2 regions of the Eubacterium sp. AB3007 genome follow, and region 2 is predicted to be linked to the other one. Evidence: riboswitches for the same ligand, from Rfam matches in the RefSeq annotation. Region 2 holds a riboswitch; the other holds the start of a gene.
What was found. Region 2 has a riboswitch for S-adenosylmethionine ahead of tnpB (IS200/IS605 family element RNA-guided endonuclease TnpB). Riboswitches for the same ligand answer to the same signal wherever they lie in the genome.

Region 1: linked by a shared signal. The riboswitch ahead of metK (methionine adenosyltransferase) and the one ahead of tnpB (IS200/IS605 family element RNA-guided endonuclease TnpB) in region 2 are both predicted to bind S-adenosylmethionine.

Annotation. Positions count from the first base shown of each region.
Region 1 is NZ_JIAD01000001.1:1,959,445-1,970,988, forward strand. It holds gene P156_RS0109295 (lysine 5,6-aminomutase subunit alpha) at 1-72, shown strand, start outside; gene P156_RS0109300 (OAM dimerization domain-containing protein) at 72-872, shown strand; partial or broken gene P156_RS12325 (short-chain fatty acid transporter) at 1,050-2,028, shown strand; gene P156_RS0109310 (CoA transferase subunit A) at 2,089-2,811, shown strand; gene P156_RS0109315 (3-oxoacid CoA-transferase subunit B) at 2,799-3,455, shown strand; gene P156_RS0109320 (GGDEF domain-containing protein) at 3,669-4,544, shown strand; gene P156_RS0109325 (hypothetical protein) at 4,549-5,721, shown strand; gene P156_RS0109330 (alanyl-tRNA editing protein) at 5,996-7,213, shown strand; SAM riboswitch class I at 7,249-7,390, shown strand; gene metK (methionine adenosyltransferase) at 7,458-8,636, shown strand; gene P156_RS0109340 (ribose-phosphate pyrophosphokinase) at 8,640-9,761, shown strand; gene P156_RS0109350 (ABC transporter ATP-binding protein) at 10,228-11,544, shown strand, end outside.
Region 2 is NZ_JIAD01000001.1:2,273,773-2,285,316, forward strand. It holds gene P156_RS0110705 (WYL domain-containing protein) at 1-377, shown strand, start outside; tRNA gene P156_RS0110710 (tRNA-Asn) at 778-851, shown strand; gene P156_RS0110715 (DUF2828 family protein) at 888-2,456, shown strand; SAM riboswitch class I at 2,549-2,636, shown strand; gene tnpB (IS200/IS605 family element RNA-guided endonuclease TnpB) at 2,947-4,050, shown strand; gene P156_RS12520 (NAD/NADP octopine/nopaline dehydrogenase family protein) at 5,167-6,168, shown strand; gene radA (DNA repair protein RadA) at 6,193-7,584, shown strand; gene P156_RS0110740 (cell wall metabolism sensor histidine kinase WalK) at 7,586-9,058, opposite strand; gene P156_RS0110745 (response regulator transcription factor) at 9,048-9,731, opposite strand; gene P156_RS0110750 (PIN/TRAM domain-containing protein) at 9,939-11,057, shown strand; gene ispF (2-C-methyl-D-erythritol 2,4-cyclodiphosphate synthase) at 11,068-11,544, shown strand, end outside.

The sequences.
Region 1 (11,544 bases), 310 kb from region 2:
GAAGGCGTCTGCACAAAGGACGATCAGTACTTCAACCCATTCATCCCACTGATGAAAGAAGGTGCAGAATAATGGCAGATAAGAATTGCGCAACAGCAGTCGCTCAGGTCGATCTGACCAAGGTTAAGCCTTACGGCGATACGCTCAACGATGGATATATGGAAATGGCATTCACTCTTCCCGTTCCTTACGGTGAGGAAGCGGAGGAGGCCGCCAAGCAGTATGTTACCAAGATGGGCATCGAGGAACCGAACGTCACCTATTACCATGAGCTTTGTCCGGGATACACCTTCTTCGTGGTCTATGGAAAGTGTGTCCACACCGTGGACTACACTTCCATCAAGGTCAAGAAGGTAGATGTCGAGGTGCTGGACAGAGTGGAGTGCGGTAACTGGATTGCCGAGAACGTCGGCAGAGACATCGTCGTCGTCGGCGCATCCATCGAGTCCGACGCCCACACCGTAGGCATCGATGCTATCATCCAGATGAAGGGCTTCCACGGCCACTTCGGTCTGGAGAGATTCAAGAACGTGGTCGCTTACAACATGGGTTCCCAGGTTCCCTGCGAGCAGCTGCTGGCCAAAGCCAGAGAAGTGAACGCAGACGCGATCCTGGTTTCCCAGACTGTTACCCAGAAGGACATCCATATCAAGCAGCTCACACAGATGATCGAGCTGGTGGAAGCAGAGGGTCTGAGAGACAAGCTCATCTGCACCTGTGGCGGTCCGCGTATCTCCCACGAGCTGGCACAGGAGCTGGGTTACGACGCAGGTTTCGGCCCTGGCAAGTATGCTGAGCACGTCATGAGTTACATCATGGAGGAAGTGGTCAAGAAGGGTTGGCAGGATAAGCCGAACATCGAGGACCGCTAGTCTCTCCTTACAGTAAGAAAAACGACCGGTGGCGTCGGTGTTTAGAACTGACGCCCCGGTGGGCATATTTTGACTTGATAATTCTTTGACAACGGGGCTGTCTCGTACTATAATGAACGATAGGTCGCAGTCTATGCGACTGGCAATCGTTACGGTTTTTATTGGAAGAATTATCAAATGTTCAGAAAGATATCGAACGGATGCGTCCACCTGGTGAATCGGTTCTTACCGGATCTCTTCATCTTCTGCATCATCCTGACGGTCATCGTATTCCTGGCGGCCATGCCGGCCACCGGTTCAGGTCCCATCGACATTGTCAACGCATGGGGCGAGGGCGCCTGGAATCTGTTGGCCTTCTCCATGCAGATGGCACTGGTGCTTGTGCTGGGCAGTGCTCTGGCTAACGCCCCTGCCGTGAAGAGGCTGATCGCCCGGATCGCATCCATCGCTAAGAGTCCTGTTCAGGGAATCGTAGTCGTGACCTTCTTCTCCCTGATCGCATGCTGGGTCAACTGGGGCTTCGGTCTGGTTGTAGGTGCGATCCTGGCCAAGGAGATTGCCAGACAGGTCAAGGGCATCGACTACCGTCTGCTGATCGCATCTGCCTATTCAGGCTTTGTGATCTGGCATGCGGGATTTTCAGGATCCATCCCTCGATCATCGCGCTGGCGGGCCTGGTCTATCTGGTCTACTATTTCATCACAGCAGGATTCAACCTGTCCCTGAACATCGTCAACTTCATCTTCCTGATCCTGGGGATCATTTTCCACAAGACCCCGATCAGTTACGTGAGGGCGGTGCAGGAGGCATCTGGTGGAGCCGCAGGGATCATCCTGCAGTTCCCCTTCTACGCAGGGATCATGGGAATGATGGTGTTCGCACCGGAAGGTAGTACATCCCTGGCGGCGGCCAGTGGTTAGTGCAAGGCCCAATCATGATGCCGGCCGGACTTCATCTGGGCGTATCCCCGGCTATCACCGGAATGGCGATCGCATGGGGCGATGCCTGGACCAATATGATCCAGCCATTCTGGGCATTGCCTGCTCTGGGAATCGCAGGGCTCTCCGCAAGGGACATCATGGGCTACTGCCTGATCACCCTGTTCTTTGTGGGTATCGTTGTTTGTGGAGGATTCATCATTGTTGGCATGCTGTAACAGCAGAGAGGATCCTTGCATATATATGTAAGTTAATTTATTAAAAGAAAGGTGATTAATATGATTGACAAAGTAATAACTGCCGATGAAGCAGTTGCAGGCGTTGAAGACGGTATGACTATAATGGTCGGCGGCTTCCTGGCGACCGGTTCACCTGAGATCCTGATGGATGCACTGGTAAGAAAAGGCGTCAAGCATCTGACCGTGATCGGAAACGACGGCGGACTGGCTGAGGGTCAGCCGGCTAACGGCCCCGGAAAGACTGCGAGAGGAATCGGCAAGTTGCTGGAAAACCACATGGTTGACCACATCATCGCTTCCCATCTGGGCGTTAACCCGAGACTGAACGAGCAGTTCGCAGATGGTTCCCTGAAGTACACACTGGTTCCCCAGGGAACACTGGCAGAGAAGATCAGAGCAGCCAACTATGGTCTGGGCGGCGTTCTGACACCGGTTGGTGTAGGAACTCCGATGGAGACCGAGCTGGATGAGCTGGGCAGAGAGAAGATCACGATCGAGATCGATGGTGTCAAGTATCTGCTGGAGAGACCTCTCCACGCCGACTATGCGTTCTGCAGAGCTTCTATCTGCGACAGATTTGGTAACTTCATGAGTGCCAAGGCTACCAAGAACTTCAACTACGTCATGGCTGGCGCAGCTGATCACGTAGTGGTTGCTACTGAGAAACTGGTGGAGATCGGCGAAGTCGATCCGGATACCTTCGAAGTAGCTGGTGTACTTGTAGATAACGTTGTGGAAGGAGAACCAAAATGGCAGATATAAAAGCAAGAATTGCTAAGAGAGTAGCAAAAGAACTGCACGATGGAGACGTGGTGAACCTGGGAATTGGTCTTCCGACCATGGTTCCGCAGTTCATAGATGAGGACATCGTTGTAACCCTGCACTCCGAGAACGGATTCGCAGGACTGGACGAGACCGTACAGGATCCGGCTGAGATCGATGTAGACATCATCGATTCCGGCGGAATGTATGTAAAGACTCTGCCGAGAGTCAAGTACTTTGACACAGCAGACAGCTTTGGGATCATCCGTGGTCACCACGTAGATGCTACCGTCCTGGGCGCCATGCAGGTTGCCGAGAACGGTGACCTGGCCAACTGGATCATCCCGGGCAAGAAGGTTGCCGGCATGGGCGGCGCTATGGATCTGGTGGTAGGTGCCAAGAAGGTGATCATCGCCATGACTCACACCCAGAAGGGCAACCACAAGATCCTGGAGAAGTGCACACTGCCTCTGACTGCAGAGAAGTGTGTCGACATGATCATCACTGAGATGGGTGTTATGGAGGTCACTCCGGAAGGCATCCTGGTTACCGAGATGCATCCTGACTTCACCAAGGAAGAGATGCAGGAAGCCACTGGCTGCAAGCTGATCTTCGCCGACGACATGAAGGTTATGGAGGATTAATCCCCATTTGCGAAGCACAAAATATTCAGCCCCTCGTTTCGAGGGGCTGTTTACGTTGCCTGCATATCCATTTTCTGCTATAATTAAATGATAAGTATAATTGCGAGTACTGCGATATGGAGAATAGAACGAGATGTTTTGAGGTTATGAGAAGGGATGGACGTCGTGTCCAAGAATCGAAAGCCACTTAAAAGAAGCATACTGATCGGCATTGTGGTATTTGTGGTTGCGCTGTGTGTAGCCATCGGTTGTTACCAGTATCTTCAATACAATCAGATGCTACACGAGAAGTACCGGGTCCATATCGAGAACGTCCTGAATTACACGGAAGCCTGCATTGATGTAGATGACATGGAGAAGTGTATAAAATCCGGCAGGGAATCTGCAATTTTTAAATTGCTACAGAAGAATCTGGACCGGATCAAGGATTACATGGAAGTTGATTACATCTATGTCATCGAACCACTGAACACTAACAAGATCGATAATATCCGAAATGTCATCGCCGGAGTTAGTAAGGAGGAGGATCAGGATAAGATGGAGCAACCGGTGTATCTGAATATGCTCACCGGGGACTCCTACAGTCCGAAGGAGGCAAAGAAATACCTGGATGCCTATCGCCGCGGCAAACTCACCTTCTTTGAGAATGTCACCGAAAGGGGGCACGATTACACTGGCATGAAGACAGACCTGGAGAAAGAGCCAGAACCCTTCGCCATAATCATCATGGATGTGAACAACCTGAAGCTTGTAAATGACACTTACGGCCACGAGAAAGGAGATATTTACCTGATCCGGTGCTGCAGCCTGATCTGTGAAGTTTTCCGCCACTCGCCTGTCTTCCGTATCGGCGGCGATGAATTTGCAGTGGTGCTTCGGGGTCTCGATTATCGGAACAGGGTCGCGTTGATCGAGCAGGCCCGGCAGAAATACAGAAAGAACGCAGGTGATGAAAGTTTGGATCCGTGGGAACGTACTTCGGCAGCTCTCGGAATGGCGGAGTATGACTCTGCCCATCCGACCACCATCGAGGAGGTGGCGAACTTAGCGGATCAGATCATGTATAAAGAAAAGGAGTATAGACGGTAGCGCGATGGAGGACAATCGTTTCCAGGTGCTGGACGGCGGTCTTGCCCGTTGTCCATCAGCACAATACAGAGAGATTCATTCCTGTTGGGTCACCAATACTCGTCTCATGGGGGTATTGGTAGTTTGTGTGCGGTGGAAGAATGTGAGTGTAGAGGAGAACGACCTGTTCCATTTCTTTTACTTCGACTACGAGGAATACGGACTTGATCGTTTTGAATCATTCGCAGGTGAAGACCGAACGGAACTGGCGGAACTTGAGAGCGATCTTATCGGTGGTCTTGGAGGACGCAAGGTAGCGCTGCGGATGCGAGAAGCCGTGTCCCTCATCCAGGGCTTTGTGCGGCACAACCTCCAGAAACATATCGCATTGCCAGGAGAAGCGGAGGAATACCGCTTCTATCAGTATATGGAGGGGTCGCTGACGGCAGAAGAGGAGGAGATCCTGTGGCGGAAGACCTGTGTGCAGCTGGAATCTGAGAACGGACTGGCCAACTACTTCCTCATGCGTTGTTTTGGACGTGATTTTGACGGGGCGGCACTGCTTGCGGAGGAAGGGGTAGAGTTAGATCTCTTTCCGGAATTTCCAGCAGGGACATTCTACCGCAATCGAGTGATCCTGTCGGTGACCCGAAATGGTTGTCAGTGCAGGTCCATCGTGGAAGCAGGGGGTACTCACTTTCTGGTTGTGACAGAGTTGGACTTTCGGAATCTGCGGATCAGCGGGTACAGGAGAGTATCGCTCATGGCTTTGTCGCCGGAAGAGGTGTACATGAACCTGTCTCACGATGAGTTCGTAACGGTGTATCAGTTTGATGGCGGTCCGGCGGATTTCGGGCGTGAGAGCATCGCGCCGGCAAGGAACGCGGTCATCAGCGAGGAGCACGGTGGTCGAACGTTTATGCTCTACCAGCCGGATAACAGTCATGTGGAGAAAAGCTCTTATCAACTGCAGGATGATCTGTTGGGTGTGATCCATGTGGGGAACGGACAGTTGCTGGCCAGTGCTCAGACGCTGCGGAATATCCATAAGCTGGAGATCGCGCTGCATACATCGGAGATATTCTGGCGCATGCATCATGTGGGATCGTTCCAGTTTCTGGAGCCGGTGCTGATGCGTTTTCTTGATAGCCGATTCGAGGATTTCATGGAATTTCTGGAGGCCATAAAAATCGAATAAAAAGGATCGTGGCCCGGTTTTATGTCAACTGGTGTTCGCAGATTTGCAAACGATTTTCAACATGGCCCGCTTCCCATTATTTCGCCAATTATGGGGTTTTTCCACAGGGGTTTTCAGAATCGTATACAATTTTATTCATGCTGAGGTGTTGATAACTTGGAAGGTCGTAGATGTTGAAATTGCAATATTATCAGCGCCATTTCAGATTTGTCAAGAGGTAGTTATCCACAATTTTTGTGAAGAACAAAGCATTATTTTGGAGAACGGAGAAAACATGACGGCGAACAGACTTTTTCAGAGCGATTTTTACTTGAAAAATGCAGAAGGAAATGTATTATCACTTTACGAGGATAAAGACAGGATCAGGGTCATTCTCGATCAGACGATCTTCTTTCCTACCGGGGGAGGGCAGAGCTGCGATCGGGGGACACTGACAGTTGGAGAGCAGTCCTGGGACGTGATCGATGTCTATGAAGAGGGGGAGGAGATCATCCACGTGCTTCAGGGCGCTGCGGATGGTCTTGCAGAGGGGGCTCATGTTTCTATGGAGATACTTTGGTCCCACCGATTTGATAACATGCAGCGCCACCTGGGGGAGCACATCCTGTCCGGGGCCTTCTATCGCCTCTTCGGCGGACATAACAAGGGTTTCCACATGGGGGAGGATTACATTACCATCGACATTGCCTTCGACGAAGAGGCAGACTGCCACAAGGTCACCTGGGAGATGGCTATGGCGGCGGAAGCCGATGCCAATCGGGTGATCACAGACAATGTACCGGTGCATGTGGACTATTTCGCCTCCAGAGCAGAGGCGGAGAAGTACCCTCTTCGCAAACCGCTTGCTTTCGATGAGGATATCTCTATCGTGACGGTAGGGGACCCTGCGGATCCGGAGGACTGCGTGGCTTGCTGTGGCACCCACCCTGCCCGTACCGGTGAGGTTGGGCTTCTGAAAATCTACAAGATCGAGCCCAACAAGGGGATGTCCCGCATCTATTTTGAGGCAGGCGGCAGGGCTCTGGCGCATTACCGTCAGCAGTTCGACACTCTGTACGAGCTGTCCACCAGACTGTCGGCGGGAACGGAGGACGTTCTTCAGAAGTTCGAGGTCTTCGAGCAGAAAGCGGAGAAGACCCATGCGGAACTGGCAGCGCTGCGCAGTCGGTTGCTGGAGGAAGAGGCGGAGCGACTGGCGTCGCATATGGAACCAGGTCTGGTAGCCCACTACCAGGAGTTCTCTGTGGATGATCTGTTCAACCTGGGCAAGAAGCTTGCGGGAAGGATCACGGGCGTCATCGCCCTGGTCTGCGAACCGGTCAATACGGTGGTGCTGCTCTCTGGTGGTACACCGGCCTGTGGGGCGCTTGTGAAGGAGCACGCGGCAGCCTTCGGAGGGAAGGGCGGCGGACGGCCGGACTCGGCCCGGGCATTCTTCCCGGACAAAGACAGTCTGGAGGATTTTTTGGAAAAGACCCTTAAGCAGGGTTGACAAGCAACGTATAGACGGTATAATTGAATAAGAAATCCTTATTAAGAGTGGTTGAGGGAATAGGCCCTATGACGCCCGGCAACCTGGCTTTGTGGTAGACGCGATCTGCGGATCCGGCGGCGCAGCGAGCCAAGGTGCTACATCCTACAGGACGCGCAGCGCCCTGAAAGATGAGGAAGATCGTAAATCGTACGAGACGGCCTTCCCATTGGGAAGGTTTTTTTACACAAGTAGGAGGTAATAAATGAAGAGACTTTTTACATCCGAGTCTGTGACCGAGGGGCATCCGGATAAGGTGTGCGACCAGATCTCAGATGCGATTCTGGACGCTATTCTGGAACAGGATCCCAATGGCCGCGTAGCATGCGAGACCACCACGACCACGGGATATGCCATGGTCATGGGTGAGATCAGTACCAATTGTTATGTGGACATCCCAAAGGTGGTCAGAGGAGTCATCGATGACATCGGGTATAACAATGCGGAATACGGGTTCGATGCCAAGACCTGCGCCGTACTCAGCGCCATCGACGAGCAGTCCGGTGACATCGCTATGGGTGTCAACGACGCGCTGGAACATAAGGAAGGCAGTATGAACGACGCTATCGAGGCCATCGGTGCCGGTGACCAGGGTATGATGTTCGGCTACGCCTGCACTGAGACGCCGGAGTACATGCCGATGCCGATCGCGCTGGCACACAAGCTGACCTATCAGTTGGCCAAGGTACGGAAGGATGGCACTCTGCGCTATCTGCGCCCGGACGGCAAGAGCCAGGTGACAGTGGAATACGATGGTGACAAGGTCAAGCGTGTGGATACCGTGCTGATCTCCACACAGCATGATCCCGATGTCACACAGGAGCAGATCCGCAGAGACATGATCGAGTACGTGATTCGGCCGATCGTTCCTCAGGAGCTTCTGGATGAGAACACGAAATACTTTGTGAACCCCACCGGAAGGTTCGTCATCGGTGGTCCTCACGGGGATTCTGGACTCACCGGCCGCAAGATCATCGTGGACACCTACGGTGGATATGCGCACCACGGCGGCGGCGCTTTCTCCGGGAAGGATCCAACCAAGGTAGACCGTTCTGCGACATACGCTGCCAGATACGTTGCAAAGAATCTGGTAGCTGCGGGCTTTGCTACCAAACTGGAGATCCAGCTGGCCTATGCCATCGGTGTGGCGAAACCTGTTTCTGTTATGGTAGATACCTTCGGTACAGGCGTCATGGACGACGACAAAATCGCTGAGATCGTGAACCGTCATTTCGACCTGCGCCCGGCAGCTATCATCCGGGATCTGGACCTGCGTCGCCCGATCTACAGAAAGACGGCAGCTTACGGCCACTTCGGAAGAACCGACGTAGACTTCACATGGGAACATCTTGACAAGGTAGAGGAACTGAAGAAGGAGTTATAAAGCATGCATTTTAAACCTGAAGAAATACTGAAGACGGAGAGCCATCTGGGCCAGATCGGTCTGGTCGCAACGGAGGGCGCCAAGGAACTGGTGGATCGTGTAGACGAGTACTTGCGCGGATGGGCCGGCACACAGGAGTCGTTCATTGTTGACAGCGGATGCCCTCGATTTTCCTCTGGCGATGCCAAGGGGATTCTGAACGAGACCGTCAGAGGACGGGATCTATACGTATTTGTGGACGTGGGCAACTACGGATGCACCTACGATCTGTTCGGATACAGCAACCATATGTCACCAGATGATCATTATCAGGATCTGAAGAGGATCATCCAGGCGGTGGGGGGGAAGGCGCACCGCATCAGTGTCATCATGCCGATCCTCTACGGTGGACGTCAGCACAAGCGTAGCTTCCGGGAGTCCCTGGATGCCGCCTGCATGCTTCAGGAACTGCAGGCAATGGGCGTAGCCAACCTGTATTGCTTTGATGCGCACCAGTCTATGGTGCAGAACGCGGTGCCGCTGATGGGGTTTGATAACATCATGCCGTATTACCAGGTGCTGAAGACCCTGAAGAAGGACTTTCCGGATATAGTCTGTGACAAGGACCATTTCATGATGGTCTCTCCGGACGAGGGAGCCATGCACCGGAACATGTACTACTCTTCCGTACTGGGAGTGGATCTGGGAATGTTTTACAAGCGTCGTGACTACACAACCATCGTCAACGGCCACAATCCCATCGTGGCTCACGAGTACCTGGGCGCTTCCGTGGAAGGGAAGTCTGTGTTCATCACCGATGACATCATCTCCTCCGGCGAGTCCATGCTGGAAGTGGGGAGAGAACTGAAACGCCGCGGTGCCGCAGACATCTACTGTTACGCTACTTACGGACTCTTCACCGGTGGGCTGAAGGACTTCGACAAAGCCTATGCAGACGGCATGATCAAGGGTGTGCTGGCCTCCAATCTGACGTACCGGACCAGAGACCTGCAGGAGCGTGAGTGGTTCCATGAGGTGGATTGTTCCAAGTACACCGCCTACCTGATCGCGGCTGTCAATCATGACGTTTCCGTCAGCAACATCATCGATCCGAAAGACAAGGTAGAGGCACTGCTGGAGAAATAAAACATATGGTTTATGGATATTCTGCCGGGTTTGATGCCGAAATATCCACTTTTCCAGGCCATACACAGAAATGCATGTTTTTCCGAAACCCCGGAGGGCATGAATCTGCGAGAATATAATAGATTTGGTTGCATATGTCAGAGATTTTCAGGGATCTCTGGCATATTTTGTATATCTAGGCGAATTGCAGGCGGCTTCTGCACAGACAAAGCCCGACGAGGCCCGGATGAAGCCCAGCCAAAGCCTGGCCTTATGGATAATTTGGCCGTGGATGGGGGGAATATCCACGCGAACAATTTGCTGAAAAAACACAGTATGCAATCAATGAATATTTATAGTTGGCGCCGCCACCTGCTTTTTGCTCCACTTGACAAATCCTTTTGATCTCCTCATAATAACGGTATTGACGACTAAAGTGTACAGCAATCCAAAAAGTGGATGATAGAAAAGATAGAGGAATAGATGTATGAAAAATCTTGTGAAGAACCTGAAACCATACTGGCACTGGATCATTGTGCTGGTGTTGGTGCTCAGCCTCCAGGCTTATAGCGATCTGGCACTGCCTGCGTACACCCAGGACATCATCGATGTGGGGATCCAGAACAAGGGGATCGAACATATCATACCAGAGAAAATCCAGGCGCAGGACTATGAGTCTGCAACGGTGTTTATGACAGAAGATGAGAAGACCACCTGGGAGAAAGCGTTCGATGCCAAAGCGACACATGGGGTCTACGCCCGCCGGAGCATGTCGGAGGAGGCGCTGGATGCCGCGGACAAAGCCCTGCTGGTGCCTCTGGTGATGACCTTCCGCGCAGCCCACGCAGAGGACCTGCAGGATGCGGCCGCGGCTGACCATGCTTCCGGCGCGGCCGCGACACCTGGCGGCGGCGACACCGACCCTGCCGCCGCCCGCACTCAGATGCAGAAGGTGATCGATACGGTGGGGGACAAGACCCTGAAGGCCATGGGCGTTGCCTACGCCGCCGAGTGCGATGCACGGGCGGGCGTCGACGTGGATGCCCGCCAGACCCGGTACCTGTGGATTGCCGGAGCCAAGATGGGACTAATGGCTCTGCTCATGTTCCTGTCCGCAGGGGTGGCAGCGCTGATCGCCTCCCGGGTAGGGGCCGGTGTCGGCCGGGATCTGAGGAGAAAGCTTTATCGTAACGTGATGGCCTTTTCTGACGGGGAGATGAGCCGGTTCCAGACAGCCTCGCTGATCACCCGTGCCACCAACGACGTACAGCAGGTGCAGATGGTAAGCACCATGATGCTCCGCATGGTGCTCTTCTCACCGATCATGGGTCTGTGGGGGATCATCAAGGTGGCCCATACCGGTGCTGACATGGGATACATCGTGGCACTGGCAGTGCTGATGATCATCGCTTTGGTGGGGCTCCTGATGGCAGTGACAATGCCAAAATTCCGGATCATGCAGACTTTGATCGATGGGGTGAACCTGGTGGCAAGGGAGATCCTGACGGGGTTGTCTGTGATCCGCGCCTTTACCAGAGAGAAGGAAGAGCAGGAGCGTTTTGACAAGGCCAACACAGAGCTAATGAAGACACAGCTGTTCACCTCTCGGGTCATGGCGCTGATGCAGCCCTCCATGCAGCTGATCATGTTCGGCCTGACTGTGGTCATCACCTGGGCCTCGGCCAGTCGCATCGATGACGGAACTCTGCAGGTGGGGGCGATGACCGCCTTCATCACCTATTCCATTATGATCGTCATGTCCTTCCTGATGCTCACCGTCATGTCCATCCTCCTGCCTAGAGCC
Region 2 (11,544 bases):
AGTTCCGCCTGATTATCAGTGGAAACAGGAGTGATAATACCATCAACGTAGCCAGGATCAGGAAGTGTACTCTACTTGATGCCTTTGACCCTTCAGAAGCGGTCGGGACCGGACACGAGAAGAAGCAACTCGTTATGGAACTGATCGATGAGCGGAATGCCCTTGAGCGCGGGATGCTCCATTTCTCACATCTGGAGAAGGAGACCGTAAAGCTGGATGAGAACAAGTACCGTATCACATTGGTGTATAATCAGGACGATGAGACAGAGATCCTGATTCGGGTCTTAAGCTTTGGGCCTGTCCTGAAGGTGCTGGAACCAGAGTATTTCATACGGCAGATTCGAAAGAGACTGGAGATGCAGAAGCGGTTTGAATAGCCGCTTCTTTTTCAATGGAAGCTGGCGTTCGCAACTTTTTTTTCATGATAAGTGGGATATTCGATGGTACTATAAGATCACAAAATACATTGAAAAGTGAATATCTGCTTATGCTTTTGATCCAACTCGGTGCAGAAGGCTCAACAACCTGCCGAGGTGTGGCGGAGTTCTCAGTGAGAATCTCGGGGGATACCCCGGAAGCGGTTTTTAGATCCATTCGAAGGGGAGGATGAAAGGCATAGGCAGGTATTCAGAGAAAGAAAGGCGTAAACTGCAATGATTCGGACCGACAGGTTGTGGGTTCGACTCCCACCATCGACCATAGAGTTGATGTAGCTCGCGGAGAGCCGTCGAAATAATACGCCTTGAATAATAAAGGTGCGGACAGCAATGCAAGATCCTTTGAATGGCTCAACGGTAGGGCACCTGATTGTTAATCAGGATGAGTTGCAGGTTCGAGTCCTGCTTCGATGAAAACCGCACCTTGAGATAATAAAAGCACAGACAGCAATGATTGATCGAAATCCTGTAAGAGTAGCCCTGGTTTTAAGTGCTTTGGATCATTTATGGAAAGAGGTGTTAGAGATGCTGAACATGTTAAAGAAACAAGCGAATCAGTTTTATACAGAAAACGGAGCCGTTACATATAGAACGACTGCGTCTGATTGTCTTGACCTGTTTTCAAGGATCGGAGCGATGAGAAATGCTGGTGAGCAGGATATCATCGAGTGCTTTTCGAGAGCGTATATTGAGAATCCGGACCTGACCATGAAAATTCTATTTTATGCCAGAGACGTGCGTGGTGGTCTTGGTGAGCGCAGGGTGTTCCGTGTTATTATGAACTGGCTCGCCGGTTACAACAAAACATCCGTAGAGAAAAACATTGAACGAATCGCTGAATACGGCAGATTTGATGATGTCGTTGAACTCATGGATACAAGCTGCAAGGATAGCGTTCTTGCGTACATCAGAAAGCAGTTGTTCGCTGATTTGGCAGCACTCGAAAAGCAGGGCAGCGTGTCACTCCTGGCTAAATGGTTGCCGTCCGTTAATGCATCCAATGCGGATACAGTCAGAAAAGCAAAGTCAATCGCCAGAGCTCTCAATATGAGTGACGCTCAGTATAGAAAAGCGCTGAGCAAGCTGAGAGCCCAGATTAAGATTATCGAAAACAACCTGCGTGAGAAAGACTATACTTTCGATTACTCCAAGCAGCCGTCCAAGGCCATGTTCAAGTACAGACAAGCGTTCATCAGGAACGATAATGAACGTTACATGGAATTCCTGAATAGGGTTGAAAAAGGTGAAACTAAACTCAATACTTCGACATTGATGCCATATGACATTATTGCACCAATCGTCACACAGGATAATAATTATTGTGCCTGGAGTGGGACTACAATAGAAATTAATCCGGCTGTAAGACAGTCTATGAATGTTTCCTGGAATGCGTTGGAGGATTTCACTGATAACAGAAATGCCCTTGCAGTTATCGATAGTTCAGGATCCATGTATTGGGGAGGTACACCTATACCAGAAGCTGTAGCTATTTCACTGGGAATCTATTTTGCAGAAAGGAATAAGGGAGCATTCAGAAACCACTTTATTACGTTCTCCGAAACCCCACGACTCGTTGAGGTTAAGGGAAAAGATATCGTTGATAAGACTGTCTATTGCGAAAGCTTCAGTGAAATCGGCAACACCGATGTGCAGAAGGTATTTGAGCTTTTGCTTGATACAGCTGTAGAAAACCACTTACCTCAGCGTGATTTGCCAGAAACTCTGTACATCATAACAGATATGGAGTTTGATGCTTGTGTATATGGAGCGGATATAACTAACTTTGAGTATGCCAAAAAGCAATTCGCAAGGTTTGGTTACATACTGCCGCAGATAGTGTTCTGGAACATACAGAGCAGAAATGCGCAGGTCCCGGTTACCATGAATGAACAAGGAGTAGTTCTGGTATCAGGCTGCACTCCGAGACTGTTTTCCATGATTGCAAGCGGAAAATATAATCCATATGACTTCATGATGGAGGTCATCGGAAGCGATCGTTACGCACAGATCGCTGCATAACACGGTAATTATGTTCCAACTAAACAACAGCCGGTCCAATTGCTCTTGCACCATCAAAAAAAGCATGATATAAGTTAAGTAACAAGTTAACAAGACCATAAAGAGCACGTTAGGGACAGGCCCGGTGATCGTGCAGCAACCTGCCTTTATGGTAAGGTGCTAATGCCTGAGCGATGGGTACGATTTTTGAAGCAAAGTCCTATCGCAGCGATGGGACTTTTTTTATATGCGAAAAACAGGGTCGTTTGGATAAAGCAAAAGGGATGTATGGAGAGAGGAATTTATCTAAAAGCTTAACGAGAAAACCCCCACTTCTGCAAGTGGAGGGATGAATCGTTCGGTATGGGCCAAAGAATGCTATACGGCTATACCCTCGAGTGTCGCTCTGCAGGAGAGCCATTTCTGAGTAAAATGCCAGGAACTTCCTGTTTCGATATTGCATAAACGGATGACATGTGATACGATAAGAACATACGTTCGGAGGTGTATCATGAAGCGTATCAGAGGATACCGGTATCGCGCATATCCAGACCGGAAACAGCAGGCGTTCTTCGCACGGACCTTTGGGGCCTGTCGTTTTGTATATAACTACTATCTTGAACAGAAGAAAACGTTTTGGGAGGAGTGTCATGACACGCTGAAATACACAGAAGAAGGCAGAGATCTGTCCCATCACCTGAAAAAGGAGGCACCATGGCTGAAAGAAGCTGACAGCATCGCGCTGCAGCAAGCCCTGAGACACCTGGAACAAGCATATGAGAACTTTTTTCAGAAGCGAGGAGGGTATCCGAAGTTCAAAAGCAAACGGCATGCTCAGAGTTACCGAACGATGAATGTAAATGGCAGCATCCGGATCGGAGGAGACCGGATCCGGGTACCGAAAGCGGGAGAAGTTAAGATCCGAAATACAAGAGTCTTTGACGGAAGGATCCTGTCGGCCACGGTATCCATGACAGCCAGCGGGAGGTATTACATCACGCTGCAGGTAGAGGAGGAGGCAGAAGTGCTTCCGAACAAAGGAGGAGAAACGGGGCTGGATGCTGGGCTGACGGTCCTGTATACTGATTCATCCGGGAAGAGCGTTCCGAACCCAAGGACACAGAAGAAGCACGAGAAGAAGATCGCAAGACTTGCGAAGAAGCTGTCGAGAAAGAAGAGAGGTTCGAAGAACCGGGAGAAGGCAAGGAAGAAACTTGCGAGAGAACAGGAGAAGGTAGCAGACATCAGAAGAGACTATTTGCATAAGGAGACCTGTCGGCTGGCGAACGAGAACCAAGTCGTCTGCGTAGAGGATCTGAATGTAAAAGGGATGATGAAAAACCACAGGCTCGCCAGGTCCATCGGAGACGCGTCGTGGGGGGAGTTCTACCGGATGCTGGAATACAAGCTGGCAGATCATGGCGGGGTACTGGTGAAGGTACCGCGGACATTCCCGTCAAGCCAGCAATGTTCGTGCTGTGGAAAGAGAAACACGGGGGTCAAGGATCTTTCGGTCAGGAGATGGAAGTGCCCGGTGTGTGGAGCGCTGCATGACAGAGATGTGAATGCAGCGATCAATATACTGAAGAAAGGGAAGGAGATCCTGGCGGCATAGAGCCTCTGGGACGAAATATCGTACCGTGGGTCGCACGGGAAGTAAAGCCTGTGGAGAGAGTGTAAGACGGAGTTCCCAAGGGAACCTGCAGTTCTCGATGAAGCAGGAATCCCCCACTTCAAATACGCGTCAGTGTATTAAGTGGTGGGAGCGTTCAAAACGCCATACGGATCAATCAGTGTATTTCGGGACCTTCGCTCATATATGAATTGAATCTGAGCCGTCCCACGGTCACGCAGAACCTGAGCGAACTGCTGGAAGAAGGACTGATATTCGAGAACGGATCCTTTGGGAATAAAGGATGTTTTTTGACTGCAAGATCATACTCGGCGGATATGTCGGGGCGCACCTCAAGGATCATATGAAACAGATCCGGTCGATGGTGGCAGCAAGAGATCCATTTGATGATAATGCGGATTATCTGGAAGCGTGCACTATAAAACGCTGGTACGGTACATCAACTTTGAGGATAAGGGCATGGTGCTTGGATATGGCTGTGGTACTCCCGGAATGACCAAAAGAAGTAAATATATGCATGAAGCATATGAATTGGGAAGAACATTATAGTTTTGTATGCGATTAGTTGCCTGATCAAGATCAATCATTCACTTCACATTTCTGAACGGAGTTGCCGGAAGGGAGCACACACTGGAGCACGCAGTCGATTCTGCGAAAAACTTCAGCCAGTGCAAGCCGATGGTTGTCGGGACAGGCAGACTGACCTTGTTTTCGGGGACGCCTTTGCTTGAGGAAGCGCAGCGGAGGGAGTTTACACCGCTCACTGAATATGAAGGAAACGGAGCATAACAGAGCGGCGATTGAGGCTGCACTTCCGTAAACAAGAATTGTTCCTGCAGCATGGTGTTCTCTGTACATTTGTGCTATAATACAATCTCAGCACGGCTGATCCTGATGGAGATCGGAAACAGGCTGCGTGGAAGATAGTTGGCATACAGGCGTCTCGCTTGTATTATTTTGCGTAATGATGTATAATATTCTCATAACGTAAAGAAAAAGAGGTGTCGACATGAGAGATATGAGTTACCTGAAGGACATGCCGATAGCCATTCTGGGCAGCGGCGCGGTAGGAAAGACCCTGGCCGCTGACTGTTGGACGTGATCAGCACGGACATCGGCCAGGTGGTGAAGGGGGCAGGTATTATCTGCATCTCCACCATATCCTGGCGGCACGAGGCTTTGTTCGCCAAGCTGATCCCGCATCTGGAGGATGGCCAGGTGGTGATGATTTTCACCGATAACTTCGGCACGCTGCTTCTGCGGAAGATGATGCGGGAGGCCGGATGCGAGAAGGATGTGATCATAGGGGGATGGGCCTCTGCGCCTTACGGTACCCGAGTCGAGCAGGTGAATGGACATATGTTCCCGCACGTAGGGGTCAAGTACCGTGCGATCACCTTGCGGGGGGCAGCGCTTCCGGATAAGGATACGGAGGCGTTTCTGGAGGCCTCTCGCTATCTGCCTGCCATGGACTGCGTCACGGAAGGGGATGGACCAGCCAGGGGAGACACGGTGATGGACATCAACTTTGCCAACGTGAATCCGGTGATCCACGTTCCGGCTTCTGTGCTGGGGGTATCCACCATGGAGAATTGGGGTATTTCTTTTGGCGGCTACGACAAGACCACCTACTCCATGTATTGCCACGCGTTGTGCCCTTCTATCTGTGAAGTACAGGTGCAGTTCTACAACGAAGAGATCGCTCTGGCAGAAGCTCTGGGAGTTGGGACCCCCCGCTATAAGAAGGAAATGTTTTTCTCCAGGCGCAGCATCCTGACCCAGGAGTACATGGGGTTAGATGCGGAGGGCAACGACAATGTCGTCTTCCCGCTGGAGGAACCTTCTGACGAGGGGAACTCCGGGCCGGACAGCATCCATCATCGTTATATCACAGAGGATATCCCGGTAGGCTGCAAGATCTACCATGACCTGGGGGTCGCCTATGGCGTGCCCACCCCTATTATTGACGCTATGATCGTCATCGGAGGCGCCTTTCACCAGAAGGATTTTCTGGCAGAGAGTCGCTACTCGCTGGCGTATCTTGGCATCGACGATATGGACAAGGTGAGGTTGAATGAATATCTGCGATATGGAAATTAATATAAGAGAGGGGATAGAGATAGTATGGCCAAGAAACCGAAAACTGTGTTCGTCTGCCAGGAGTGTGGCTACGAGAGCCCCAAGTGGATGGGGCGCTGCGTATGCGGTGCCTGGAATTCTTTTGTGGAGGAGAAGGTGCTCCCCTCTGACATCAGCGAGGATCCGCGGCGACGAGGCAAGGCCCCGGGTGCCGGCGGAAGCACAAAGCCTTCTCAGCTGAAGAATGTTGGCTCTGCGGATCATCAACGGATCGATACCGGGATCCGGGAACTGAATCGGGTGCTGGGAGGCGGACTGGTGAAAGGTTCTCTGACACTGATCTCCGGAGAACCCGGGATAGGGAAATCCACGTTGATTATCCAGGCGGCCCAAAAAATCGCAGAGAAGGCAGGGCCGGTTCTCTATGTATCCGGTGAGGAATCAGAGGAACAGATCAAGATGCGCGCCGACCGTGTCTGCGGGAAGCTCAGTGATGCACTGTTCGTGCTGGCAGAGACCAATATGGAGAACATTCAGACCGCCTGTGAGACGGTCAAGCCGGTCTTCCTGGTCATCGATTCCATCCAGACGATGTATACGCAGGAACTGGATTCAGTACCCGGCAGTGTATCGCAGGTCAGAGCCTGTGGTAACCTGCTGATGCGCATCGGTAAGGGGGCAGATATCCCCGTGTTTATCGTGGCCCACGTCACCAAGAGCGGCGAGCTGGCGGGCCCCAAGATCGTAGAACACATGGTGGACTGCGTGCTGAATTTTACCGGAGAGCGCGATCACGACATTCGGATCCTCCGGGCCTACAAGAACCGTTTCGGCACTACCAGTGAGATTGGGGCCTTTCAGATGGAAGAGGCTGGGTTGATCCAGATCGAGAACCTGTCCGGAAGTCTGTTGGAAAATACCAGCGAGCAGGCCGAAGGATCGGTGATCACGGCGATCTACGAGGGAAGCCGGCCGGTGTTCATGGAGATCCAGGCATTGGCGACGCCGGCTAACGTGGGGTTCGCCCGCAGGACAGCGGTCGGTGTGGATCACCAACGGCTCAGTATGATCCTGGCGGTCCTGGAGAAGAAGCAGGGGATGCCGCTTCTGAACCAGGATGTCTATGTGAATGTTGTCGGAGGGCTTCGACCTGACAGCACCTGCGTGGACCTGGCAGTGGCCTTGTCGGTGTATTCCTCGGTAAGGGGGATCACTCCGCAGAAGCGCACAGTGGCCATCGGTGAGGTGGGCCTCACCGGAGATCTTCGGTCGGTGCAGAACGCAGAGAAGATCGCAATAGAGGCAGATCGACTGGGGTACCAGCAGATCATCATGCCGGCCAAGAACGCCGGACGCATGAAAAAAGACCTGGCAGGAAGCTGCCAGATCATCGGTGTACGGACGCTGTCCGATGCCATCGGAGTATACAGGGGCTAGCCTATGTGGGCTGGCCTTTTCGTTTTTCGAGGGGAAGCTGGAACCAGAAGGTGCTTCCTTTTCCTACGGTGCTCTGTACGTCGAACTCGGCTTTGTGGAGGCAAAGAATCTCCTTCACGATGGAGAGACCCAGACCGCTGCCTTCCGTGGTACGGACATGATGGGTGCTTGACTTGTAGTAGCGTTCCCAGACGTGGCTGAGTTCCTCAGGCGCGATGCCCTGACCGTGGTCGGTTACGGAGAACCGAACCTTGCGTCCAGTGCGCTTGAGGGAGACCAGGATGACCTTGTCTTCCCCGCAGTACTTGACTGCGTTGTTCACCAGGTTGATCATCACCTGTTTCAGCTTGTTCTCGTCGCCGTTTACCAGGAGCGGCTCCTGTGGCGCGCTGAAGCGGATGTCGTAGCCCTCGTTGTCCTGCAGGATATTGTAGGAGGACATGATGGCGGCGGCAGCTGCGGAGAGGTCAAAGACGCTCTTCTCCAGCACGATCTTATGAGATTGCATCCTCGACAGATTCAACATGTCGTTGACCAGTTGATTCAGACGATCGGTCTCATCGATAATGACCCCCAGGTGTTTGTTTCGTTTCTCCGGATTGTCGCCGGAAAGATCACGGATCATCTCTGCGTAGGACTTGATCATGGTCAACGGTGTCCGGAGGTCGTGGGAGACATTGGCTATGAGGTCCTTCTGGTACATATCTGTGCGCTCCAGCTCTGTTTCTGCCTGGGTCAGGGTGTCTGCCAGTTCGTTGATCTCACTGTAGTGACCCCGTTGGAATTTCACGTTATAGTTGCCCTTGCCCATCTCCGCTGCTGAGGCGGTGATGGCCTTGATGGGCCGTGAGATGCGGGTGGACAGGTAAAGGGACAGTGCCAGTGCCAACAGGATCGCAATGATGGTGACGTACAGCAGCTGTATCTTCAGGATGTTGATGGTGGACCCCACGGGGAACAGCGGAGAGAACACGAATAGGAGGTACCGGTCTGCAGAGTCAGACAGGGTGCTCCCGCTTAACTCGCAGACATACCCTAAGGTGCGGTTTTTCATTCGACCGCGAGTCGTGGTCTGCGCTGAGTGCAGGGCGCTGTCCTCCAATTTGGTATAGAGATCCAGGATCTCGTCAGTGTAGCGGTTGAAGCCGTGGAATTCATCAAAATCATCACTCACATCGGAGTTGATCTCCGTAGTCCAGGTGTCTCTGTTCCAAATGATCACCGTCATATCACTGGTCTGGCATAGTTGGCGAATGCTCTTTCGCAGGTCGTCCATGTTTGAATTGTCTGATCGGAACTCAGTCTGGATGGTCCTGGCGACTTTGCCTATCTCATCGCGTTTCATACTTTCGTAGAAATAGCTCAGGAAAAATAACTGCAGCACCCAGATCAGAATCAGCAGGACTGCAGCAAAGGCTATGAAATTCAGCCACAGCTTGAACCGGATGCTGTGGACGTCCGGTTTACATCTCATCGGATTCAAACTTGTACCCCACTCCTCTTAAGGTCTTGATATAGTTTCTGTAAGGTCCCAGTGCATTGCGGAGATTCTTCACGTGCGTATCGATGGTTCGGTCATCGCCGAAAAAGTCGTACCCCCAGATATCCTGAAGGAGCTGATTTCTGGACAAAGCAATGTTCTTGTTCTCGATCAGGTAAAACAACAGATCATATTCCTTGGGGGTCAGTTCCACTCGCTTACCGTCTACACTGACGGTGCGGGCTGCGATGTTCACAGTAAGTCCGCCAAACTCCAGCACATCGGAGGCCTCCTGGGCCTGAGGAGCATGGTGTCGGCCCAGCACAGCGTGTATCCTGGCCATGAGTTCCTTGGGGCTGAAGGGCTTGACGACGTAGTCATCGATGCCCAGTTCAAAACCAAACAACTTGTCGTATTCCTCCCCTCTGGCTGACAGCATGATAACCGGAACGTCTTTGATTTTCTTGATCTCCTTGCAGGTGGAGTAGCCGTCCAGCTTGGGCATCATGATGTCCAGGATGATCAGGTCGTAGTCGTTCAGTTTGCAGAGGCCGACGGCGGTCATTCCGTCTTCGGCCTCATCGCACTCGTATCCGTTAAATTCTGCGTATTCCCGGATGACCTCCCGGATCTTGGGCTCGTCATCCACAATCAATAGCTTTTCCATCTAGAATAGTCCTCCTCTATAATACATATTCAGTATACAACACTAATATGATGATTCTATGTACATTCGATAATTGTTCTGAGAACATTGTAACACAAGTGAGAGGGCAATGGAGATGAAAAATGACAACAGGGAGCGCGTCTTGACGGTTTCGGATGGATGCGCTATACTGAAAAGTACGAATCCATGAAGAAAGGAGGAAAGACTATGCTCAGAAAGATAATCCGATTGCTGTTGACGCTGTTTGGCGCGGCACTTGGCTGTGCGGTCTGCCGGATCGCAGGGTATTTTGTGGAGCGGTCCAGAGAGGACATCGTCGGCATGTTTACAGACGTGCAGATCATGGGGATTTATATTACCTTCGCTATTATTTTTGGCTTTATATTTTTTCGTCTGACGCCGCTTCTGCTGAGACAAAGCAACAAGGTGGCAAACAATATCGAGAAGGACCTCAGAGGCGTATCCGGCAGCAAGATTTTCGCCGGTGTCGCCGGTCTTATCGCAGGCCTTGTCATTGCGTTCTTTATCTCGCAGATGTTCCGGTTCATACAGGATGACCTCCTGTATTCCATCATCAGCATCGTCATCTACGTTTTTCTGGGATATCTTGGTTTTGTGGTTGCTACCAGCAAACGGAACGAGTTGTTTCCAATGCTCAGCGCACCCCATGAACAGGAAGGAAGCGGGCCGGTACGTGTGGTCTCCGGCAGGAGAAAGAAACAAGACACGATCCCTAAGATCCTGGATACCAGTGTGATCATCGATGGACGCGTTGCGGACATCATGAGTACAGGGTTCATGGACGGGCCAGTGATCATTCCGGAGTTCGTCCTGGTGGAGCTGCGGCATATTGCAGATTCCTCGGACTCTCTGAAGAGGACCCGGGGCAGACGTGGCCTGGACATCCTGAAGAAGATACAGGCAGAGTTTGGCGTGGAGATCTACAACACGGACGGAGAGAAATCCCTGAAGGAGATTCCTGAGGTGGATGTGAAGCTGATCAAGCTGGCGCAGATCATGAATGGCAAAGTAGTCACCAACGATTACAACCTGAACAAGGTAGCGACTATCAATGGAGTTGAGGTCCTGAACATCAATAAGCTGGCCAACTGCCTGAAACCGGTGGTGCTGCCGGGAGAACGTATGACCATCAAACTGGTCAAGCAGGGCAAGGACAGCGGCCAGGCCATCGGGTACATGGATGATGGTACCATGATCGTGGCAGAAGACGGACGGAAGAGGATCGGAGATACGGTGGAGATCACTGTCACCAGCGTGTTGCAGACCTCGGCAGGACGGATGATATTCGGCAGAATAGGAAAGTGAGAAAACAATGATCAGGATAGGAACCGGTTTTGATGTCCATCGCCTGGTGGAGGACCGAAAACTGATACTGGGAGGAGTGGAGATCCCCTATGAGAAGGGGCTGCTGGGCCATTCGGACGCGGACGTGCTGGTGCACGCGCTGATGGATGCTATGCTGGGTGCGGCGGCATTGGGCGATATCGGCAAGCACTTCCCGGATACGGACCCCGCCTACAAGGGAATTTCCAGCATGGAGCTTCTGCGGCATACGGCGCGGCTTCTGGCGGAGCATGGCTATCGGCTTGTGAACGCAGACGTGACCGTCATCTGTCAGAGACCGAAGCTGCGTGGCTATATCGAGGAGATGCGGATCCAGGTGGCTTCGACGCTGGGGGTATCCCCGGGGCAGATCAGCATCAAGGCGACGACCACAGAGAAACTCGGCTTTACGGGCCGGGGCGAGGGCATCGCAGCGGAAGCGATATGCCTGATCGAGACAAAGCAAGTA